DNA from 2 places in the Bacillus sp. EB106-06-01-XG163 genome. Region 2 is predicted to be linked to the other one. Evidence: a T-box and tRNA genes for the amino acid it is inferred to sense, from the RefSeq annotation. Region 2 holds a T-box; the other holds one or more tRNA genes.

Region 1 (8,208 bases), on a different contig from region 2:
ATATCCGTCCGTTGATATGCCGTCCGATTATAATCCGCTCACGCGCGAGTGGTATACCAAAGCGGTTGAAAAAAGCGGACAGCCGGTGTTTACCGAGCCCTATAAAGACGCTGCAACCGGACAGACGGTTGTTACGATTGCCCAGCAGACAAAAGACGGATCAGGCGTTGTGGCGCTTGATATTAATCTTGGCGACCTGCTGAACGCTTCCGAACGCGTCCAGATCGGTCATAAAGGTTTTGCCTTCATTACAACGGGAGATAAAAAATACATCGCGCATCCGACTATAAAAGCGGGAACGGAAGGCTCCGGAGAGTGGACGGAAGAAGTATTTTCCAAATCAAGCGGATCGTTTGAATACATGTTTGAAGGACAGCAGAAGAAAATGGCCTTCACGACAAACAAACTGACGGGCTGGAAAATCGCCGGCACATTTTTTGTCAGTGAGATCCATGACGCAGCCTCGCCTGTCATGAAAATGGCGCTGATCATCCTGGCGGTTTCTCTTATCGTCGGCGGTATTTTAATCGTTTTTATCATTCGCTCGATTGCAAAACCGCTCAAAAAACTTGTTTCGACATCAGCTAAAATCAGTGACGGCGATTTAACGGAAGTCATTGACATCAAGTCGAAAAATGAATTCGGGCAGCTCAGCCAAAGCTTCAATGAGATGTCGGCGTCACTCCGGTCTGTCATCGGCGTCATCCAGTCATCCGTCGAACATGTCGCTTCTTCATCCGAAGAGCTGACGGCATCCGCCGGACAGACAAGCAAGGCGACAGAGCATATTACACTGGCGATTGAACAATTCTCAAACGGAAACGAATCACAAAGCGAGAAATTGGAAGAAAGTGCTGATCACCTTTCCCAAATGAATGCGGGCATTGCCGAGACGGCGAATGTATCGGCGGAAATCACTGAATCCGCCATCCAAACCTCTGAAACGGCCGGAAGCGGAGAAGAATTAGTGGCGAAAACGGTCGGCCAGATGAAAACAATTGATCGTTCCGTACAGCAGGCGGAAGCGGTTGTAAAAGGGCTGGAAACGAAGTCGCACGACATTAAGAGCATTCTCAACGTCATTAACGGCATTGCCGATCAAACAAATCTGCTTGCCTTAAACGCTGCCATTGAAGCGGCCAGAGCAGGCGAATACGGGCGGGGCTTCTCCGTCGTTGCGGAAGAAGTGAGAAAGCTTGCCGTACAATCAGCCGGCTCCGCGAAGGAAATCGAAACGCTGATTCAGGAAATCGTCAAAGAAATCGCCACATCGCTTTCCGTATTCCAAGCGGTGAATCAAGATGTGAAGGAAGGCCTCGATATTACGGATCAGACGGCCGAAAGCTTCAAAAAAATCTCAGAAATGACGACTCAGATTTCAGGCGCCTTGCAGCATATGAACGGAACGCTTGAGAAGCTTGCAGCCGGGTCGCAAAATGTGACAAACGCGGTGGAGGACATTACCTCAGTCGCCAAAGAAGGGTCCGCCGGCATTCAAGACATCGCCGCCTCAGCTGAAGAGCAGCTGGCCTCCATGGAAGAAATCAGTTCATCTGCCGAAACGCTTGCGCATATGGCTGAAGAACTGCAGCAGGTCACACGGAAATTTACGATTCAGTCTGAAGACGAAGAACAGCTGTAGCGAGCTGTTTCTTTTCCTCATTTTAAAAAAGCGATACACTAGTATAAAAGAAGGGAGTGGCAGTGATGAGATTAGAAGGCAAAAAAGTCATAGCGCTTGTCAGTGACGATTTTGAAGACTTAGAGCTTTGGTATCCCGTCTACCGGCTGAGAGAGGAAGGCGCGATCGTTCATTTAATAGGAGAAGAAGCGGGCCGTTCATACAAAGGAAAATACGGCGTGCCCGCAACGGCGGATTACGATTTTAAGAGCCTGATTATCCAGGAGTATGATGCCGTGCTCGTGCCTGGCGGCTGGGCTCCTGACAAACTGCGAAGATATCCCGAAGTTTTGGACATCATCCGTACGATGAACGAGCAGAAAAAGCCGATCGGCCAGATCTGCCATGCGGGCTGGGTGCTCATATCTGCCGGAATTCTCGCAGGAAAAAAAGTAACGAGCACGCCCGGCATCAAAGACGACATGACAAATGCAGGGGCACAGTGGCTGGATGAAGCTGTCGTAACTGACGGCCACATTGTATCAAGCCGCCGCCCGCCCGACCTTCCGCAGTATGCAAAAGCGTTTGCTGACCTGTTAGCGTCCAAATAAAAAACATCCGCCCGAATCAGGGCGGATGTTTTTAGTTTTGATCGGCGGGAAAGACAATTCCGATTTGTTTTCTCGCTTCTTCCATAATGCTTGCCGTAATGAAAGAACGTTCAAATGTATTTTCGGAAGACTCCCGCTGTCCGTTTCGAAGAAGATTGATGAATTCAGCCGTTTCGTAGTACATCGACGGTTTCAGATCAGGGACTGAAATGTCTTCCGTCCGGCCGTCACGATAGCGGATTTCCGCCCGTTCCGGTCCGTGAATGCTGTCCAGAACGATCGTGCCGTCTTCACCCTGAATTTCCGCCGGGGCAAACGAATTTGAGATTTTCGAATGCATCAGCACCGCTTCAAATCCGTCGTATGACAGAATCACCGTGCCTTCGCCGTCAACGCCGGATGCTAGTTTATGACCGGTCGCAATGATGTTTTTCGGTTTGCCGAACAGGACGACGGCCGGATAAATGCAGTACACGCCGATGTCCATTAACGAACCGTTCGATAATTCAGGCTTAAACGCGTTTAGCACCGTACCGTTTTTATATGCATCATATCGTGATGAATATTGGCAGTAGCTTGCCGTGAATCTCCTGACGGGTCCGATTTTATGTAAGTGGTTTTGAAGCATGCTGAAGTTCGGCAGGAACGTTGTTTTCATGGCTTCCATCAAGAGAACGCCGTTCGTTTTGGCTGCGTGAATCATTTCATCCGTTTCCCTTGCGTTAGACGCAAACGGTTTTTCGCACAGTACATGCTTGCCGTGTTCCATAAAAAGGACCGCCTGCTCTTTGTGAAATGCATTCGGGCTGGCGAGATACACCGCGTCATAGGCTTTGCTTTCCGCCATTTCTTTCAGGCTGGTGAAATAATGAGCAGCGCCGTGTTTGCCGGCGAATTCCGCCGCGCGTTCCTCAGTTCTGGAATAAACCGCCGTTAATTGAAAATCATCAATAGCAGAAGCCGCCTCCAGAAATCGTTCTGTAATCCAATTCGTTCCGACTGTTGCAAATCGAATCATTGCTATCGCTCCTTCTATGTATTGGCTTACATTATAGCTTTTTTTCTGAGAAACATAAATGGAAAAAAGGTTGCCAGCTAAAGGGATAGGAAAAATTCCCATAGAGACCGGTTATTATTTTTCATTACAGGAACGATAGTGTACAATTTAAGTAAAATACATATGATGGAGGAACAATAGTGGAAACATTGCAAACATGGGGCGGCAGATTTAAACAGTTTTTCTTAGACAATAAATTTGTCTTGTTTTTGCTTGTATTGCTGCTCATCGGTCTCAATATCCTTGTCTTTATGAAGACATCATTTATTTTCACACCTATTATCGTCCTGCTCAAAACGATTGCGCTCCCCGTCATTTTGACAGGAATTGTTTATTATCTGCTTAATCCGATCGTAGATATATTGGAAAAAATAAGAGTGAAAAGAGTCTATTCCATCCTGCTCCTTTACCTCATTATTATAGGGCTGATTACGATTACGGTCGTTTCAATTATTCCGTTTTTAAAGGAACAGATCATGAGCCTGATCGACAATCTGCCGAAATATGTGGATATCGTTGAAGATCAGACGAAAAGCCTGATCGGAAGCGATTTTGTAAATCAGGCGCAAAAGACGATGAATATCAACATTTCCGATCTTGCTAATAAAGTATCGGCGCAGGCGGCGACAATTGCAAACAGCACATTTACCGGAGTCGGGAATTTTATCGGCGCGCTGACGGAAGTAATTATTTCAATTGTGACCGTGCCGTTTATTCTGTTCTATTTGCTGAAAGACGGCAAAAAACTGCCGATTTATATCTTAAAGTTTGTGCCCACCCGTCTAAAAGAACAAACGTATACGATGCTTAGTGAAATGAACCACAGATTAAGTTCCTATATCAGAGGACAGGTCATCGTCAGCTTCTGCATCGGGTTTTTATTATTTATCGGCTATCTGATTATCGGACTTGATTATGCGTCACTGCTTGCGGTCATTGCCGCTTGTACGAGCGTTGTTCCGTATTTAGGGCCGACCATTGCCATCACGCCGGCGATTATTATCGCGTTGGTCACTTCGCCCCTTATGCTGCTGAAGCTTGCGATTGTATGGACCGTTGTCCAGCTCGTGGAAGGGAAATTAATTTCGCCGCAGATCATGGGGAAAAATCTTCACATTCACCCGATTACCATCATCTTTGTTCTTTTAACCGCTGGAAAGCTGTTCGGGGTTGTCGGCATTATTTTAGCCATCCCGGGGTATGCGGTCATCAAAGTGGTCACGACCCATCTGTTTGATTGGTTCAAAATGCGTTCGCATTTATATGAAGAAGAAAAAAATGATGCTGGATCGAAGTCATAAAATCGGAACGGATATGATATTTATTATAAGACAGGCTTTCCTTCAGAGGAGAGCTTCTCTTTTGTAAATGATGAATGAAGGGAAGAATGGGATGACACTATGGGAGATGTTCACAGCAGCCGTTTTGGGAATCGTGGAAGGGCTGACGGAGTATGCGCCGGTTTCTTCCACGGGACATATGATCATAGCGGATGACATCTGGCTGAAATCCGGAAGCCTGATGAATCCGGAAGCCGCCAATTCCTTCAAAGTGGTGATTCAGCTCGGTTCGATTCTGGCGGTGGCCATTGTGTTTAAGGATCGGATATTACATTTACTCGGCCTCAAAAAAAACGTCACGCGCGATCAGCAGAAGGGATACAGGCTGACCATCGCGCAAATCGCCGTCGGTCTTGTTCCGGCGGCGGTGCTCGGCTTTTTATTTGAGGATTTCATTGACCGCTATTTATTCTCCGTCAGAACGGTCGCTTACGGATTAATTGCCGGAGCCGTGCTTATGCTTATAGCGGACTGGATCAATAAAAGGAAAGAAACGATCGATACGGTGGACAGAATCACCTACAAACAGGCTTTCTGTGTCGGATTATTCCAGTGTCTCGCCTTATGGCCCGGATTTTCCCGCTCAGGCTCAACGATTGCCGGAGGTGTCATTGTCGGCTTGAATCACCGGGCAGCCGCAGACTTCACATTTATTATGGCTATTCCGATTATGGCGGGCGCAAGCCTTCTGAAGCTGGTGAAATACTGGAGCAGTCTTTCTTATGACATGATTCCGTTTTTTCTTGTCGGCTTTATTTGCGCCTTTATCGTCGCCCTCTTAGTCGTCAAATTTTTTCTTCGGCTTATTAACCGGATTAAGCTTGTCCCGTTCGCCATTTACCGTGTCATCCTCGGCATCATTTTAATCATGCTCGTGCGATAAACGAAGAGGCCCCCGGAGGGTCTTCTTTTTATGTTCGAAAAACGTCTCAGGAAAACATGAGCAAACTGAATTTTCTGCTTGAAATTCATAGAAGACTCGTCTATAATAAAACATGACGTTACAGCACGGGGCCATAGCTCAGCTGGGAGAGCGCTACGCTGGCAGCGTAGAGGTCAGGGGTTCGAGCCCCCTTGGCTCCATACCTTTAAACCCTTATTCTATAAATAAGGGTTTTTTTGTTTTTTCATCTTCTGCGGCAGCCTCTATGTTCTGCTTCATTTCTAACAACTCAAAATAAAGGAAAGAGAGAAAATGAAAAAGAAAATCTATCTTCTACTAACTCTTTCAGCGGCACTGGCACTTCTTTTAACAGCGCTCCCGGCTCTTTCTCCCGTCGTCTTCACGTCTGCTTCAGAAAAAGGAGCCATCAGGCATGACATTTATAAAAAAGGATATCCGTATCAAAGCTACTTTGCGATTCTTCGAAAAGAAGAAGGCGGCGGAGAGGCCGGGAACCTTTATTATGTAAATTGGTTCAATTGTAAAGATGATACCGGACAGACGCCGCACGTATGTTATTCAAAAAAATCGTCCGAAGGCGAGTACAAAGTAAGCTGCGGAACCGGACCGTAATGATCAAGAGCCCCTCTCCAATGAGGGGCTCTTTCTGTCGATGCCGCTCTGGCTCTCCGTTTAATATCCCCAATATAACGGCGTATCATAATGCCGATACGGATCATTCGGATAATGCGTATTTGGCTGATAAGGCGTATTCATATCATGAATACCCGTGTTTTCAGTCTGTCCGCAGTATTTATCGGGACCTATCACAGTTGATTGCCGGATCGGTGAAACGGCTTTTTCCCACTCATGCTCATTCAGACAGTACGTATGCGCCATAATCTCAGGCGGCGTCAGACGGAGAATATCCGAGCCGTATATCACTTCAGGCGAAGGGGCGTCAAATATGGCCAAAAGGTGGGTTCTGTCTGAAGTGGCGACTTCATAATGCCACCACCCCTGCGGAACATTCGCCACTTGTCCTGAAGAGATCGGATAATTCCGTATTTTCTGGGTGAACGGATTCAGCATCGACACCACCGCGGAACCCGAAATACAGTACACCAATTCAGCGGCGTTTTGATGGGTATGCGGTTCAATCACATTTGTTTTGCTCAGAAAGATATCTAATAATGAAATATTTTCAAGCGTGTTTAACTGTTTAATCCCCAATACATTGATAAAGTTCTGAGCATCTTTCGTAAAAAAACGGCTCTCATTCACATCATAAGTGAACTGTGTATTCGGAGACGTGTAATCGATATCGGAAACCATGCACTCCCCCGCTTTCATCTTTAAACGTATATTCCCAAATATATGTGTCCCTGTTTCACCGGGTGATAAAAAAAGGAGGTAAAATCCATAAATTCCAAATCCAACACAATATTGTGACGACTTTTTTAAAGATTCATTTTAAATATATCTTTTATTCGAAATATCTCTTACTATAAAGATATATTTAAAATACATCTTTAGAAGGGTTGAGGATTAACATGCTGGATGAGAGAACAATAGACATCATCAAAAGCACAGTACCCGTATTGAAAACACATGGAGAAAACATCACCGGACGCTTTTATAACCTGATGTTTCAAGATCATCCCGAACTGTTAAATATGTTTAACCAAACGAACCAAAAGAAACAGACTCAGCGCGCAGCATTGGCAAATGCAGTCATTGCGGCTGCGGCGAATATTGATCAATTAGAACAAATCATTCCGGCGGTCAGACAGATCGGCCATAAACACACAAGCATCGGTGTAAAACCGGAACATTATCCGATTGTCGGAAAGTATCTGCTTCTGGCAATTAAGGATGTGCTGCAGGATGCCGCAACTCCTGAGATTATGCAGGCATGGGAAAAAGCTTACGGTGTTATTGCGGAGGCTTTCATCGGCATTGAAAAAGACATGTACAATGAAGCCGGATGGCAGGGGTATAAAGAATTTTCGGTTATACAGAAAACGAAAGAAAGCAAAGATATCACATCATTTTATATCAAACCGAGTGACGGCTCTTCGCTTCCTGGATTTGAAGCGGGACAATATATCAGCATTAAGGTGCGGATTGCGGATTCTCCTTATACGCACATTCGCCAGTACAGCCTGTCTGATGCTTCTCAAAAAGGGGCATATCGGATTTCTGTGAAAAAGGACGGAGCGGTTTCTTCTCATCTCCACAATGAAGTTCAAGAGGGAGATAAACTTGAAGTCAGCGCACCCGCCGGGGATTTCAAGCTGTCTTCTGCCGAAAAACCGGTTGTTCTTATCAGTGCCGGTTCCGGAATCACGCCGATGATGAGCATGCTGAAAACAGCCGCCGAAAAACAGCCGGAGCGTGCCGTTACTTTTATTCATGCCGCGAAAAACGGAGAGTACGCCGCGTTCCGCAAAGAGGCTGAACAAGCTGCGGAGAATCATCCGAATATTAACGTCATTTATGTATACAGTGAACCGGCAGAACAAGACCGCTCAGGAGACAAGCCTTTTTACAGCGGCAGGATTGATCAAACCTTCTTGGAGCAGCTTCATCTGAATCAAGATGCTGAATTTTACTTGTGCGGATCAGCGCAGTTTATGACGCAAATGAAAGATATGATTCTTGCACTCGGGTTTGACTCTGATTCCGTTCAATAT
Region 2 (8,208 bases):
CGGATCATTAAACGGATATGTGGCCGGATACAGATAGCCTTCGAGCGGATGCTTGAGCTTCTTGTTTGAAAGCGCGTCCGTTATCGTATCAGGAAACTGTTTCTTCAGTTTGCCGATGAATGTTTTGTCATCCAGTTTCGCCATGATCTCTTCTTTAGAATATGATGTTTCTTTTGCGATCGCCTCTGCAATCTGTGTAAGCTGTTTTCCTTCCGGAACGGAGATCTGAAAGGCATATCCCGTTGATCCCGCGGTCAGTTTTTTGATAATCGCATCCACATCCATTCCTTTATTCAGGTGGTAAAATCCCGCCTGAAACCCGGAAGCGCCTTTATACTTCACATACAGCTGAAATGCTTTTTTGCTTTTGATGACATGCTGATCCTCAAGAATTTCAGCGATTGCCGAAACGGAAGAACCGCTCGGAATATTAATATTGACTGCCGTTTTGCTGCCTTTGTCAACCGGGGACAGCAGAGATTTTCCATAGAAAAAAGCACCGCAAATGATGATAAGCAGAGCGATCACGGAGGACAGTATTATCGTCGTTTTTTTGTTTTTACGCGGAAATGAATGTTTAGTCTGATTGATATTCATACAAGTATTTTCCTCCCAACAGCTCTTATACTACATGATTCATGTGCATTCGGCAATTTATTACAAAAAAAAGCCGAAGCGCATATGCGCTCCGGCTTTTCCCGTTCATTTTATTCTTCGTCTTCTTCCGCTAAAAACGTGTTCAGCGTTTCTTCGATCATTTCCCACTCTTCATCAGTTTCAATCGGCATCAGTTCGCCGTCTTCACCGTTTTCGTTCGGTTCGAAGCTTGAAGCGTGAATTTCGATTTCATCATCGTCTTGAGCATCAATCGGATAATAAAGTACGTAAGATTTGTTGAATGTGTCGTTTTCAAATGTGAACAGCACTTCGCAAAGCTGTTCGTTGCCTTGATCATCGACAATTGTAATGTGTTTTTCGCCGTGTTCCATTTTTTTCACCTCTTAGTTTAAACTGTCCAGATATCCTTGAAGGATCATGACAGCCGCCATTTTATCAATGACTTTTTTTCGTTTTTGCCTGCTGACGTCAGCCGCGATCAGCATTTTTTCAGCCGCCATCGTCGTCAGACGCTCGTCCCACAGCACAACAGGGACATTGTACGCTGTTTCAAGCAGTTTCGCAAATGTTTGGCTGGCTTCGCCTCTCGGACCGATCGTCCCGTTCATGTTTTTCGGAAAACCGAGCACGATCTTCTCTACATTATAGTCTTTCATCAGCTCGGATAAACGGTCCAGACCGTAATCTCCTTCAGCCTCGTTTATTTTTATCGTCTCAATGCCTTGAGCGGTCCAGCCCATTTCATCGCTTAAAGCTACGCCGAGTGTTTTCGTTCCAAGATCAAGTCCCAATATTCTCATGAATGTATTTACGCCTCTTTATGCTGTTCTAGATAGGATTTTACCAATTCCTCGATTAATTCGTCACGTTCCAGTTTGCGAATTAAGTTCCGGGCGTCGCGATGCCTAGGAATGTATGCAGGATCTCCAGACAGCAAGTATCCGACAATCTGGTTGATAGGATTGTACCCCTTTTCCTGAAGCGCATCATATACCGTATTCAGCACTTCTTCGACGTTTGTTTCAGCAGAATCATCGGAGAAATTAAATTTCATCGTTTTATCAAACGAGCTCACCGTTTTGCACCTCTTTCCCAAATTCGCAGGCAAAGTTCAGCCTGAGGTCCTCATCTTATCATCATTCTACACTACTTGAAAGGATTATAAAACGGATTTTATCCAATCTTCCGCAGATGCCAGCGCCTCTTCCAATTTTTCAGGCTGCTTTCCGCCGGCCTGCGCCATGTCCGGACGGCCTCCGCCTCCGCCTCCGCAGACTTCAGCCGCTTGTTTGACCATTTTGCCGGCATGAAGGCCTTTTTCGATCAGGTCTTTCGTCACGCCTGCTGAAAGGTTGACTTTCTCATTTTGCACGGCGCCGAGAATGATGACCGCAGAACCGAGCTTCGCTTTCAGATCATCCACCATAGTGCGAAGGTGGTTCATGTCTTTCGCATTTACTTTTTCAGCCAGCACTTTTACGCCGCCGATGTCTTTTACTTTAGACAGAATGGCTCCGGCTTCCACATTGCCGAGTTTGCTGAGCAATGATTCATTTTCTCTTTGCGCTTCCTTCAGCTCCGCTTGAAGAGACTGAATTCGCTTCGGTACGTCTTTTACGTTTGATTTCAGCTCGTCCGCAGCGTGCTGCAGAAGGCTGAGCTGGCTGTTCATTTCCTGATAAGCGCCTTTTCCTGTTACGGCTTCAATTCTTCGCGTACCTGCGCCGATCCCTGATTCGGATACGATTTTAAACAGGCCGATTTCAGCCGTATTCGTGACATGGCATCCGCCGCAAAGCTCAAGGCTGTAATCTCCGACTTGTACGACGCGGACGATATCGCCGTATTTCTCGCCGAACAGGGCCATCGCCCCCATTTCTTTTGCTTCATTGATCGGTTTCAAATCAATCGCTACCGGAATGCTCTCCCAGATTTTTTCGTTGACGATTCCTTCAATGCGTTCAAGTTCTTCTTTCGTCACTTGACCGAAATGAGAGAAGTCAAAACGTAGACGGTTTTCGGTAACGAGTGAACCCGCTTGGTTGACATGTGTGCCGAGAACGTCTTTCAGCGCCTGGTGCAGGAGGTGGGTTGCCGTATGGTTTTTCACCACGCCGCTTCTCATTTGATCTTCAACTTCAGCCGTCACGCTTGCGCCTTTTTGAATCGTGCCGCTAGCCACCGTGCCTTCGTGTACATGCTGACCGTTCGGAGCTTTTTTCACGTCTTTAATGGTTACGACAGCCTGCTCGCTTCTCAGCACTCCTCTGTCACCGATCTGTCCGCCGCTTTCAGCATAGAAAGGCGTTTTGTCAAGAAGGATTTGGACGGTATCCCCTTCATGCGCCTCGCTGATTAATTGCCCGTCATGAAGAAGCTCGATCACCTTCGCTTCAGCTTTTACGGCACTGTAGCCGACAAATGTGCTTTCTGCGGTAATGTCGCGCAATGCGCCGCCCTGAACCTGCATGCTTCCTACATCTTGGCGCGCATTTCTCGCCCGTTCACGCTGTTTTTCCATTTCGGCTTCAAAGCCTTTATGGTCAACCGTCATTTGCTCATCTTCCGCGTATTCCTCCGTCAATTCAACCGGGAATCCGTACGTATCGTACAGTTTGAATACGTCTTTTCCGGAGATGATGCCGCTGCCTTTTTCCTTCTCTTTCTTTATCACGTCGGATAAAATGGCCAGACCTTCGTTTAATGTTTCGTGGAAGCGCTCTTCCTCCGTTTTGATGACTTTGGCGATAAACTCTTGCTTTTCTTTCACCTCCGGATAGAAAGCGTCCATAATTCCTGCAACAGTCGGTACTAGTTCGTACATAAACGGACGGCTGATACCGATGGTTTTCGCGTATCGCACTGCCCGGCGCAAGAGGCGTCTCAGTACATACCCGCGCCCTTCATTTGACGGCAGAGCTCCGTCGCTTACCGCAAATGCGACCGTTCTGATATGATCGGCGATCACTTTAAAGGCCGTATCCTTCACTGCATCCTTTCCGTAAGCATCTCCGGAAATGCGCTCTGTTGCTTCAATAATCGGCATAAACAAATCAGTGTCAAAGTTTGTCGGGACATCCTGAATCACGGAGACCATCCGTTCAAGCCCCATGCCCGTATCAATGTTTTTCTTCGGAAGCGGTGTGTACGTGCCGTCCGGGTTGTGGTTGAACTCTGAGAATACCAGGTTCCATACTTCAAGATAGCGATCATTTTCGCCGCCCGGATACAATTCAGAATCTGACGGGTCATTGCCGTATTTCTCGCCGCGGTCATAGAAAATTTCCGTATTCGGTCCGCTCGGGCCTTCGCCGATATCCCAGAAGTTCCCTTCCAGACGGATGATTCTTTCTTCCGGAACGCCGATTTTTTCCGCCCATAGCGTATAAGCTTCTTCATCCTCAGGGTGAACCGTTACAGACAGCAGCTCCGGATCAAAGCCGATCCACTTTTCGCTCGTTAAAAACTCCCATGCCCACGTGATCGCTTCTTCTTTAAAATAATCACCGATGGAAAAGTTTCCGAGCATCTCAAAGAACGTGTGGTGGCGCGCCGTTTTCCCCACATTTTCAATATCATTTGTTCGGATTGATTTTTGCGCGTTTACAATTCTCGGATTCTCCGGCACAACGCGGCCGTCAAAATATTTTTTCAGCGTCGCAACGCCGCTGTTGATCCATAATAAAGACGGATCTTCATGCGGAACCAATGAGGCGCTCGGTTCAACGGCATGGCCTTTTTCTTTAAAGAAATCTAAAAACATTTGACGCACTTCAGCAGAAGTTAAGTGTTTCATCTATATTCCTCCTTATCACTACCCGAAATTCTCTTTTGCGACAGCAAAAAAGCTCTCTCCCTATGCAAACCATGCGTTCACACAGGGACGAGAGCTGTCTCGCGGTACCACCCTGATTACAGGCCGAAAAAGGCCTGTCACCTTTCATCCCGTAACGCAGGACTGCGGCAGCCTTTAACTGCACTCAGGATTAGCTTCGGCCGATCTTCTGCTGAAGCTCCTTTCAGCGTATCGGAGCTTCTCTCTTAAACAGGGCTTCGGCGTACTCATATCCGTCACTCGAGATTCGTATGTATTCTACTCGAAATTATAGACAAGCAGAACCCGAATGTCAATGTTCCGTCCTGATCCGCAAAAAGTGTATGGCCGTCACTTTTAAAACGGCTGCCGCCGGAACAGCGAGAATCATGCCGGGAATGCCCGCGAGCTCTCCTCCGGCAAGGAGCGCCAGCATGATCACGACGGGGTGCATTCTGAGACTGCGCCCGACAATAAGCGGGCTCAAAATGTTTCCTTCTATAAATTGCAGAATAAAAATCGTGACGATTACGATGATCACAGCTTTAGCAGAAATCGCCAGCGAAAGGAGCAGCGCCGGTACAGCGCCGATAAACGGACCGAAATACGGGATGACATTCGTAATCCCGATGGCAAGGCCCAAAATCAGCGGGTAAGGAAGCCCGAACAGCCAAAATGAAACGCCGGCTATTAACCCGAGCAAAAAACAAACGAGAAGCTGACCGCGGATGTAATCACCGAGAGAGTCGTCCACATCCCGCAGAAATTCACTCCCCCTTTTTCTCCAGGACTTCGGCGTCAAATACCAGACTGTCTTTTTCATGACGTCTATATCCTTCACCATATAGAACACGAGAAAAGGAATCGTCGCCGCGATCAGGATATAATCAAGCACGAAACGGATGCTTCTGATCGTGCTTTCAATCGTGCCGGCAAGAAACGTTTCTGTCTGCTGAATCATTTTGTCCATTCGATGGTGCATGCCGTCAGGCCAATGATCCGTGTGATTATGCAGATGCTTCAGCATGCTGTTGTAGTTTTTGGCAAGACCGGGAATGCTCTCAGACAGATCCTGCAGCTGTTCAATTAAAACAGGAACCCCTTTATAAACCCCCCAGCCGATTCCGCCGAAAAACAGGCAATAAATCAGAAGCAGGCTTAAAGTTCTAGGCATCCCTTTTCTATGAAGCCATTCAGTAATCGGAAGTAAAAGATAAGCAATAAATACTGCGATGAATATAGGAATAAAGAGAGATTTTATAACAAGCCAAATGGGAGACCATAACATATCGAGCATGCAAAAGACATACACTGTTAACAAAACGAGCAGACATACAGCCGTCCACATTAAGAGCTGCAGCGGTTTTTGAAGCATGACGTTTCACCTCTTGCTTTATCTTTTGACAGAAAGCCGGAATTATTCCCGTTTCGTAAACTCCGCCTTATGACAGACCTCTTGACGGAAATAATTATCAGAAATTACGAAATAATCTAAATAATATTCATAAAAATCTGTATAACCATCGTAATGTGTTAAAGGATTTCAAAAACTGTCCAGTCAATATGACTCATGTTTTTTAAGGAGGATGGCCATGATTTCATTTCAGGATGTAAATAAGCACTACGGACATTTCCACGTGCTGAAAAACATTAATCTGCACATTAAAAAAGGGGAAGTCGTCGTTATCATCGGACCTTCAGGATCGGGAAAAAGCACGCTTCTCCGCTGCATTAATCAGCTGGAAACAGTTGATGGAGGCGCCTTAACGGTAAACGGCGTCTCCATCCATGACAAGAAAACGGATATAAATAAGGTCCGCCGCAATATCGGCATGGTGTTCCAGCATTTTCATCTGTACCCGCACAAAACCGTTCTGCAAAACATCATGCTCGCACCGATCAAAGTGCTTAAGCAATCAAAAGAAGAAGCAAAAGAAACGGCCTTATACTATTTGAAAAAAGTCGGTATACCGGAAAAAGCGGACGCTTATCCTTCACAGCTTTCGGGCGGCCAGCAGCAGCGTGTCGCCATCGCCAGGGGGCTTGCGATGAAGCCCGAAATTATGCTGTTTGATGAACCCACATCCGCGCTTGACCCGGAAATGATCGGGGAAGTGCTGGATGTCATGAAAACACTCGCAAAGGAAGGCATGACCATGGCAGTCGTCACACATGAAATGGGATTCGCAAAAGAAGTGGCGGACCGCATCGTGTTTATCGACGGCGGAGCCATCTTAGAAGAAGCTGCACCGGCTGAATTTTACGAAAGCCCCCGTGAAGAGAGGGCGCGTTTATTCTTAAGCCGTATTTTAAATCACTGAAAAGAAACGGAGGAGTGCTTATGTCACGTGTAACAAAATGGCTGTCATTCGGATTGATATCACTGCTGGCCGTCTTTATGCTGGCCGCCTGCGGAGGGAAAGAAACGTCCGGAGATTCAAAAGGAACGGGAAAAGACACGTTAGCCTCTATTAAAGACAGAGACAAAATCATCTTCGGCGTCAAAACCGACACGAGGTTATTCGGGCTGAAAAACCCAAGCTCCGGTGATATTGAAGGCTTCGATATTGATATCTCAAAACAGCTCGCAAAAGATATTCTGGGGGATGAGAAGAAAGCGGAATTTAAAGAAGTGACATCAAAAACGAGAATTCCGATGCTGCAAAACGGCGATATCGATGCCATCACCGCCACGATGACGATAACGGATGAGCGGAAAAAAGAAGTTGATTTCTCAGATGTTTATTTTGAAGCCGGGCAATCCCTGCTCGTCAAAAAAGGAAGCAGCATCAAAAGCACCGAAGACCTGGGAAAAGGCTCAAAAGTATTGGCGGTAAAAGGCTCTACTTCCTCACAAAACATCAGAGAAAAAGCGCCTGACGCCTCAGTGCTGGAATTTGAAAATTACGCCGAAGCGTTCACTGCGCTTAAAGCGGGACAGGGAGATGCGCTCACAACCGATAATGCGATTTTATACGGCATGGCAGATGAAAATAAACAATATCAGCTGACAGGCGAAACCTTCACCGATGAACCTTACGGAATCGCCGTCAAAAAAGGCCAATCCGGACTCATCAAGGAAATCAACGCCTCTTTGAAAAAAATGAAAGCCGACGGCAGGTACGAAAAAATCTATAAAAAATGGATTAAAGAAGAACCGGCAAAATAGAAAGGACCGCGGGATGAGCAGGCATGCTCATCCCCGTTTTATAAGGAGTGACATAGATGAACTTTTCAATTTTAACGGAAAACTTCGATATGTATATGGACGGTTTCCTGCACACATTGCTTGCGAGCTTCATCGCGCTGGCAGGCAGCTTTGCGCTGGGCGTTCTGATCGCAGTCATGAGAATCACGGCTTTCAAACCCCTTCAATGGATCGGCACTGCGTATGTGGAATTTATCCGCAACATCCCGCTTCTCCTCATCACATTTGTTTTTTATTTCGGACTTCCGAACGCCGGGCTGAGATTGGACGGCTTTCAGGCGGGAACGATTGCGCTGACGATATACACGTCGGCCTTTATCGCAGAAGCCATCAGAGCCGGAATTCAGACTGTCTCCAAAGGGCAGATGGAAGCGGCCAGATCGTCAGGCTTCACCTACAGTCAGGCGATGAGATACGTCATTCTTCCTCAGGCCGTAAAAATCGTGATTCCCCCGCTCGGAAACCAATTTCTCAACCTTGTCAAAAACTCATCAATACTCGGAGTGGTGGCGGGACTCGATTTGATGTATCAGGCGGATCTCGTTTCCTCAAGCACTCTTGTCGTGTT

The links. The T-box of region 2 lies ahead of alaS (alanine--tRNA ligase). A T-box ahead of a tRNA ligase gene usually reads a tRNA of that ligase, here a tRNA-Ala.
Region 1: it encodes a tRNA-Ala, which carries the amino acid that the T-box ahead of alaS (alanine--tRNA ligase) is inferred to sense. The anticodon was not compared.

The regions. Positions count from the first base shown of each region.
Region 1 is NZ_JBYTDS010000006.1:10,638-18,845, reverse strand. It holds partial or broken gene AC3WTF_RS08860 (HAMP domain-containing protein) at 1-676, shown strand, start outside; gene AC3WTF_RS08855 (methyl-accepting chemotaxis protein) at 671-1,642, shown strand; gene AC3WTF_RS08850 (type 1 glutamine amidotransferase domain-containing protein) at 1,708-2,232, shown strand; gene AC3WTF_RS08845 (Gfo/Idh/MocA family protein) at 2,264-3,250, opposite strand; gene AC3WTF_RS08840 (AI-2E family transporter) at 3,430-4,590, shown strand; gene AC3WTF_RS08835 (undecaprenyl-diphosphate phosphatase) at 4,682-5,512, shown strand; tRNA gene AC3WTF_RS08830 (tRNA-Ala) at 5,640-5,712, shown strand; gene AC3WTF_RS08825 (YjcN family protein) at 5,825-6,145, shown strand; gene AC3WTF_RS08820 (cupin domain-containing protein) at 6,206-6,847, opposite strand; gene hmpA (NO-inducible flavohemoprotein) at 7,066-8,208, shown strand, end outside.
Region 2 is NZ_JBYTDS010000003.1:280,560-288,767, reverse strand. It holds gene mltG (endolytic transglycosylase MltG) at 1-597, opposite strand, end outside; gene AC3WTF_RS05425 (DUF1292 domain-containing protein) at 708-989, opposite strand; gene ruvX (Holliday junction resolvase RuvX) at 1,002-1,418, opposite strand; gene AC3WTF_RS05415 (IreB family regulatory phosphoprotein) at 1,427-1,693, opposite strand; gene alaS (alanine--tRNA ligase) at 1,778-4,414, opposite strand; T-box leader at 4,495-4,702, opposite strand; gene AC3WTF_RS05405 (AI-2E family transporter) at 4,746-5,807, opposite strand; gene AC3WTF_RS05400 (amino acid ABC transporter ATP-binding protein) at 6,025-6,753, shown strand; gene AC3WTF_RS05395 (transporter substrate-binding domain-containing protein) at 6,774-7,601, shown strand; gene AC3WTF_RS05390 (amino acid ABC transporter permease) at 7,658-8,208, shown strand, end outside.